One region of the Serinibacter arcticus genome, then DNA from elsewhere that is predicted to be linked to it. Evidence: riboswitches for the same ligand, from Rfam matches in the RefSeq annotation. Region 1 holds a riboswitch; the other holds the start of a gene.
The links. A riboswitch is a leader RNA that binds a small molecule or an ion and turns the genes downstream of it on or off. The one in region 1 is predicted to bind thiamine pyrophosphate.
Positions count from the first base shown of each region.

Region 2: it holds a riboswitch for thiamine pyrophosphate, as region 1 does, so the genes downstream of both, C8046_RS09535 (thiamine ABC transporter substrate-binding protein) here and C8046_RS05825 (Ykof family thiamine-binding protein) in region 1, are expected to answer to the same signal.

Region 1 covers NZ_PYHR01000002.1:1,269,427-1,272,734, reverse strand. Annotated here, with positions in the region: gene C8046_RS05835 (ABC transporter substrate-binding protein) at 1-397, opposite strand, end outside; gene C8046_RS05830 (MurR/RpiR family transcriptional regulator) at 531-1,364, opposite strand; TPP riboswitch at 1,487-1,595, shown strand; gene C8046_RS05825 (Ykof family thiamine-binding protein) at 1,586-2,368, shown strand; gene C8046_RS05820 (ECF transporter S component) at 2,365-3,027, shown strand; gene C8046_RS05815 (ABC transporter ATP-binding protein) at 3,017-3,308, shown strand, end outside.
Region 2 covers NZ_PYHR01000002.1:2,091,680-2,094,987, forward strand. Annotated here, with positions in the region: gene C8046_RS09530 (ABC transporter permease) at 1-614, opposite strand, end outside; gene C8046_RS09535 (thiamine ABC transporter substrate-binding protein) at 841-1,980, opposite strand; TPP riboswitch at 2,034-2,166, opposite strand; gene C8046_RS09540 (hypothetical protein) at 2,174-2,899, opposite strand; gene C8046_RS09545 (hypothetical protein) at 2,896-3,308, opposite strand, start outside.

The sequences.
Region 1 (3,308 bases):
GGGCCGGGACGTAGGGGAGCAGGACGTCGTCGGCGAGCAGCTCGGTGACCACCACCGGGGCGTCGGAGACGTACGCGACGTCGGCGGTGGTGCTGCCCGCGCGGTGCTCGCTGGCCAGCCGGGTGATCAGCTCGGTGGAGGAGATGTCCGTGGCGACGACGTCGATGCCGGGGTAGGCGGCTTCGAAGGACTCCTCGATCGTGGCGATCCGGCTGGTGAAGGCGTACACCGACACGGTGCCCTCGGCCTCCGCGAGCTCGACGAGCTCGTCGTGGGACAGCGCGTCCCAGTCGGTGTCGTCGGCGGGGGCGGACGCGGCGCCGGAGCAGGCGGTGAGGCCGAGCGTGAGCGGCAGGGCGAGGGCGAGGAGGGGGACGGTGCGGTGACGGCGAGGCATGGCTGATCCTTCGGTCGGGCGCGGGGTGGGGGAGGTGCTGCGAGGGGTGGCGCTGGGTGGGGTGGTGCTGGATGGGGTGGTGCTGGGTGGGGTGGTGCTGGGTGGGGCGGTGCTGTCAGGCAGGTCGGGGAGGTCAGGCCTCGAGCTGCTCGAGGAGGTGGCCGAGACGGTCGAGCGACTGCAGCGCCCCGTCGTCGGCCCGACGGGCGATCGTCAGCACGAGGGCGTTGACGATCGCCATCGGCACGGTCAGGGAGAGGAAGTCGTCGGCGCCGCCGCGGGGTGCGGCGACGATCTGGTCGGGGCGCGGTGAGGACCACACGACGGTGTCGGTGACGATCGCGGTGCCCGCGGAGGCCGCCGTCGCGACGGCGAGCAGCGGGCCCAGGACGGCCGGCGCCCGGCGGAAGACGAACGCCAGGACGACGTCGTCGCGCTCGAGCCGCGACAGCCGCTCGGCGAGGTCTCGGCGCGAGCCGACGAGACGCACCGTGCGCATCCCGAACCGCTCGAGCCGACGGGCGAGCAGGTCGACCAGCACGGTGGCGTTGCCCTGGGCGAACAGGAGGATCTCGCGGGCCGCGAGGATCCGGTCGGCGAGCTCGTCGAGCTCGGGCTGGGTGACGTGGCGGGGGAGCGCGGCGAGTGCCGCGGACTCGTCGTCGACGAACGAGGTCAGGACGTCGCCGTCCGGGTGACGCTCGAGGCGGCCGCGCAAGCGCTGCGAGGGGCCGTCGCCCGCGAGGTAGTCCTCGCGCAGCGCGTCCCGCAGCTGCGGGTAGCCGTCGAAGCCGAGCCGCTGGGCCAGGCGCGTGGCCGAGGACTGGTGCAGCCCGAGCGGGTCGGTGAGCTCGTGGGCGCGCCAGTACGAGGCCCGGTCGGGCTGCGTCTGGAGGGCGGCGACGAGTCGACGGTCCGTCGGCGTGAGGGCCGGGCCGTGGCTCGCGGCCAGCTGGGTAATGAGCACGTTCGGGACGTTAGGCGCACGTCCACGTGCGATGGGTGCAAGTCGTGCACGTTCACGTGCTGTTGCGCGAGGGTTCACCCCGCGGACCACGGGTGTCGCCGGGGCGTCACCCGGCTAGGGTCGTCCGTGAGCACGGGAGTCCAGTGAGCTGGGCTGAGAGGGAGTTCTCCAACTCCGACCGTCGAACCTGATCCGGATCATGCCGGCGCAGGAAGCTACGCGTGACGACCGCCGTCCGCGCCCGTGCCGCCGCTGCCCGAGAGGCGCGTCGCATGCTGCTCACCAGTCCCACCCCCACCACCCCCGTCGCCGGGCCCTCCGCCGGGGACCTCACGCGCGATCCGCTGACCTTCGGGGTCGGCGCTCGCGTCACGGCCTCCGTCATGGCCGACGACTACGTCGACGTCCTCACGCGGGCGCTCGCCGAGGTGTCGACCGACGGCCTCGTCCTCAGCACGGGGGACGTGTCCACCTATGTCGGCGGGTCCGAGACCGACCTCCTGCGCTACCTCACCGACCTCGGTGCGGCGCTCGCGGCGACCGGCCACCACGTGACCCTGACCGTCCACCTCTCGCGCGGCTGCCCGGGCGAGGTGGTGTGCGAGCGGCCGGGCGGGGCCGGACCGCGCGGCGCGAGCGTGCCGCCGACCCGCACCACGGGGCGCCTCGCCGCCGCCGAGTGGGCGCTGTACCCGCTCGCGGACGCGGCCCCCGCCGTCGGGCCGGACGGGGCGGCGCCCCCGGAGCCGGACCACATGCGCGACATCTACGCGGCGATCGACCACGCCCGCGAGCTCGGCACGTTCCGCGGGTCCGAGCACTTCGTGACCCGGCTCGAGGGCGATCTGGGGGACGTGCTCGCCACCGCCGTCGCCGGCTGGGTGCTCGTGGGCCGCAGCGTGCAGCACGTCACCAGCCACCTGCAGGTCTCGCTGAACAGCCCGAACCACGCGGCTCCGGCCGGTGCGACCGACGGCGCGATCGACGGCGAGGTCGTCCGATGAGCGCGCTCGTGCCCCGCCGCCGGCTCACGCTGAAGGAGATCGTGCTCGTCGTGGTGCTCGGCACCGTGTTCGGGTTCCTCTACTGGGCCTTCGTGCAGGCTTGGACGGCCCTGTCGATCGCGATGGGACCGGCAGGCGACCTGGCCCAGCACTTCCTCGCCGGCAGCTGGCTGCTCGTGGCCCCCATCGCCATCGCGATCGTCCGCCGGCCCGGTGTCGGCATCCTCGCGGAGGTGCTCGCGTCCGTGATCGAGGTCGTCTTCCTCGGCAGCGCCGTGGGGCCGATGCTGCTGGTCGCGGCGTTCATCCAGGGCGTCGGGAGCGAGCTGCCGTTCGCGTTCGGGCGCTACCGGAGGTTCGGCTGGGGTCGCTACGCGCTGTCGGGGCTGATGGGCGCGGGACTGGTGTTCTTCTGGTCGGCGTTCCGGTTCGGGTGGTTCGGGCAGGACCTCGTGCTGGTCCGGTTCGGGGTGCAGGCGCTGTCGGGCGTGATCCTCGGTGGGCTGCTGGCCAAGGTGATCGTGGACGGGCTGCTGCGCACCGGGGTGCTGGCGAACTACGCGATCGGCGAGGCGGCCGAGCGGGAGCGGCGCGCGGGTGCCGCTGCTGATGGCGCCGACGGCGCCGGTGAGCCCGAGCTGGTGCGTCGTGAGCGCTGAGGCGGCCGGAGGGGTCGTCGAGACGGACGCGCTCGAGGTGGTCCTGCCCGGGGGCGACGGCGTCGGCCCGCTGACCGCGACCCTCGGCCCCGGGGAGCACGTGCTCGTGCTCGGGCCCTCGGGATCGGGCAAGACCACGCTGCTGCGCACGCTCGCGGGGGCGGTGCCGCAGCACGTCCGCGCGCGGGTGACCGGAACGGTTCGCATCGCCGGCACCGACCCCGTCACGGCCGGGGTGATCGGTGTCTGCGAGCACGTCGGCACCGTCGCGCAGGACCCCG
Region 2 (3,308 bases), 820 kb from region 1:
GCGTAGCGCGAGCCGCCGAGCACGAGGACGACGGCGAACGCCGTCGCGCAGAAGAGGAAGACGAGCGAGGCGGCCGAGGCGATCGCCGGCGCGAGCGCCGGAAGGGTCACGGTCAGCAGCGCACGCAGCGGCGAGGCCCCGAGCGCCCGGGCCGCCTGCTCGGTGCGCGGGTCGAGGCGCTCCCACACGGTGCCGACCATGCGGACCACGAGCCCGTAGTTGAAGAACACCAGCGCCGCGATGATCGCCGGGAACGTGCGGTCCCAACCGAGGAAGCCGAGCGGGCCCGCGGGCGCGAGGAGCGCGCGGAACGCGACGCCGACGACCACGCTCGGCAGCACGAACGGCACCGCGACCAGCGCGCGCACCACGCGGCGCCCCGGGAACGTGCGGCGGTAGAGCACGTACGCCCCGGGGACGCCGAGCAGGACGGCGATGACCGTGCCGAGCGAGGCCTGGCCGAGCGTGTGGCCGACGACGCGCCACGTGCGCGCGCTGCCGAGCACCTCCGCGAAGCCGCCGAGGTCGAGCACGCCGTCGGTGACGAAACCGCGCGCGACCAGGGTCGCCACGGGGTAGGCGAAGAACACGCCGAGAAAGGCGAGCGGGAGCACGACGGCGAGGGTCCACGCCGTCGTGCGCCCCGCCGTCGCCCACGAGAGCCTTCGCGAGGCCTTTCTGGCGCGGTCGCGAGGCCCTTCGGGTCCGTTCCCGAGGCCCTTCGGGCTCGCATCCGAGGCCGTTGTGGTCACCACGGCGTCACCGCAGCGCACCCGAAAGGCCTCGCGACGACGCCGCAACGGCCTCGGGAACGGACCCGAAGGGCCTCGCGGATGGTTGTCACCCCAGGACCGTCTGCGTCCAGGTGTCGATCCAGTCGCTCCGGTTCGCGGTGATGTCGGCGGCCGGGACGTCCCACGGCGCGCTCGCGAGCGGCGCGAACTCGGCCCAGTCGGCCGGGAGCTCGACGCCTGCGTCGACGGGGTAGACGTACATCTGCTCGGGGACGTCGGCCTGGACCGGCTCCGAGAGCAGGAAGTCGACGAACGCCTGCGCGCCCTCGGGGTTCGCGGCGCCGTCGAGCACGCCCGCGTACTCGACCTGGCGGAAGCAGGTGTCCAGCAGCGCGGCGGTGGTGGGGACGCCGTCGTCGCCGATGGTCACGGGCGGGGAGGAGGCGTAGGACAGCACGACCGGGCGCTCACCCTCGCCCTCGCCGCCGGAGAAGTCGACGTAGTAGGCGTCGGACCAGCCGTCGACCACGAGCACGTCGTTGTCGCGCAGCTGCTCCCAGTAGGCGACCCAGCCGGACTCGCCCTTGGCCCCGATCGTGGCGAGCAGGAACGCGAGCCCGGGCGAGGACGTCGCGGGGTTGGTCACGACCGTCTGCCCCGCGTACTCGGGCAGCACCAGGTCGTCGAAGGAGGCGGGCGGCTCCTGCCCGTTCTCCTCGTACCAGCCGAGGTCGACGTTGAGGCAGACGTCGGAGACGTCGATCGGCGTCAGCGCGTCCCCGAGCAGGTACTGCTCGGCGCTCGCCGGCAGCGCGGGCGAGGTGTACGGCGCGAACACGCCCTCGTCCACGGCGCGCGAGGCGAACGTCGTGTCGACGCCGAACACCACGTCCCCCAGCGGCGAGGCCTTGGTCAGCACGAGCTGGTTGACGAGCGCGCCGCCGTCGCCGGGCGCGACCTGCGTGACCGCGATGCCCGTCTCCTCCGTGAACGCCGCGAGCACGTCCTCGCTGAGGTTGAACGAGTCGTGGGTGACCAGCGTGATGGACGACGACGGCGACGCGCCCTCGCCCGACGGCTCACCGGAGTCGGTGGCCGAGTCGCTCGGGCTGCTCGTCGCGCTCGGCGCGGGCGAGCCGCCGCCGAGCGAGCAGCCCGCGAGGGCGAGGAGCGAGGCGGACGTGAGCGCCGCCGTCGCGATCAGCGGGCGACGGCGGAGGCGCGGGCGCGCGGTGGTGGGGGTCATGCGGTGGTCCTCCCAGAGGTGCGTGGGAGGGCCCGGCGCGCGGGTGCGCACCGGGGAGAGAATTCCCGACTTCCTTCGCCGGTGCTAACCGGAGCAGGTTCGAGGGTCTGCGGCTGGGCCGCACTCTCAGCGCGTCCGGCGTCGATCGAGTGATCGGGCCGGTGGGGCGCTCCCCTGTCGTTCGAGGACGAGCCTACCGCCGAGGACCCTGCACACCCCGCACGTGGTCGGCCAGCAGCTCGCTGCCGCCGCCGAGCCCGGTGGTCTCCACGACCAGCAGGTCGGTGCGCGGTCGTCGCGACCACGGCCCCGCCTCGCGACGGACGACGACCGCCCCGGGGCGGCGCGGCCGCAGGAGCAGGCGGTCGGCCATCGGGGTGACGAGGTCGACGTCGACGAGCGCGATCTCGGCGCGACCGCCGCGGTCGACGTCGACCACCCGCGTCGGGGTCACGTAGACGGAGCCGGGGGCCAGGCGGCCGGTCGCCGCGAGCACCGGTCCGCCGAGCACCAGGACCGCCCACGGCACCAGGAGCACGAGCCACAGCGGTGCACCGCGCACGATCGCGAGCACGATCATCACCACGGCCCACAGGCCCAGCACGCCGAGCGCGGCGAACGCCAGCACCCGCGACGAGCCGGCGCCGCGCGGGAAACGCATCGCCGGCTCGCCGTCGATCTGGTCGGGCCGCGGCGCCAGGGCGCGGTCGGACCGCGCGCGATCCGCCTCGATCGGGCGGCGCTGGAGCGAGACCGCGGACAGCAGGACCGTGACCCCGAGCGTCATGGCCAGCGTGCCGGAGACCACGGACGACAGCGCGCCCCGGCTCGTCAGGGCCCACCCCACGGCGACGACGAGCACACCGAGCAGCACGAGCGCACCGACGGCGACGGGGGACGCCCGGCGAGCGGCGGTCAATCGAACCAGCCGCCGACCGTGCTGACGACGCTGCCGCCGAAGTCGCCGATCGCCTCGGCCGTGTCCCCGAGCGCCTCGACCCCCGAGTTCCAGGCCTCGCCGACGTCGGGTCCGTTCTCGAAGAAGGAGTCGATGGCGCCGTCGGCGAAGATCGCGACGCCGGCGCCGATGACGGTGCCGACGACCGCACCGACCGCCGTGCCCACACCCGGAACGACCGAGCCGATGAGGGCGCCGGTCCCGGCGGCGGCCCCGATGCCGGCCAGCGCGCCGAGCGCGGCCGACCCGCCCTGCGAGACGGCGATCTGCTCGACGCTCTCGCCCTCCTGCCAGTCGTTGTAGACGCCGAGACCCAGTCCCAGCGGACCGAGGATCTTGCCGGCCGTGCGGAAGATCCGCGAGGTGCGAC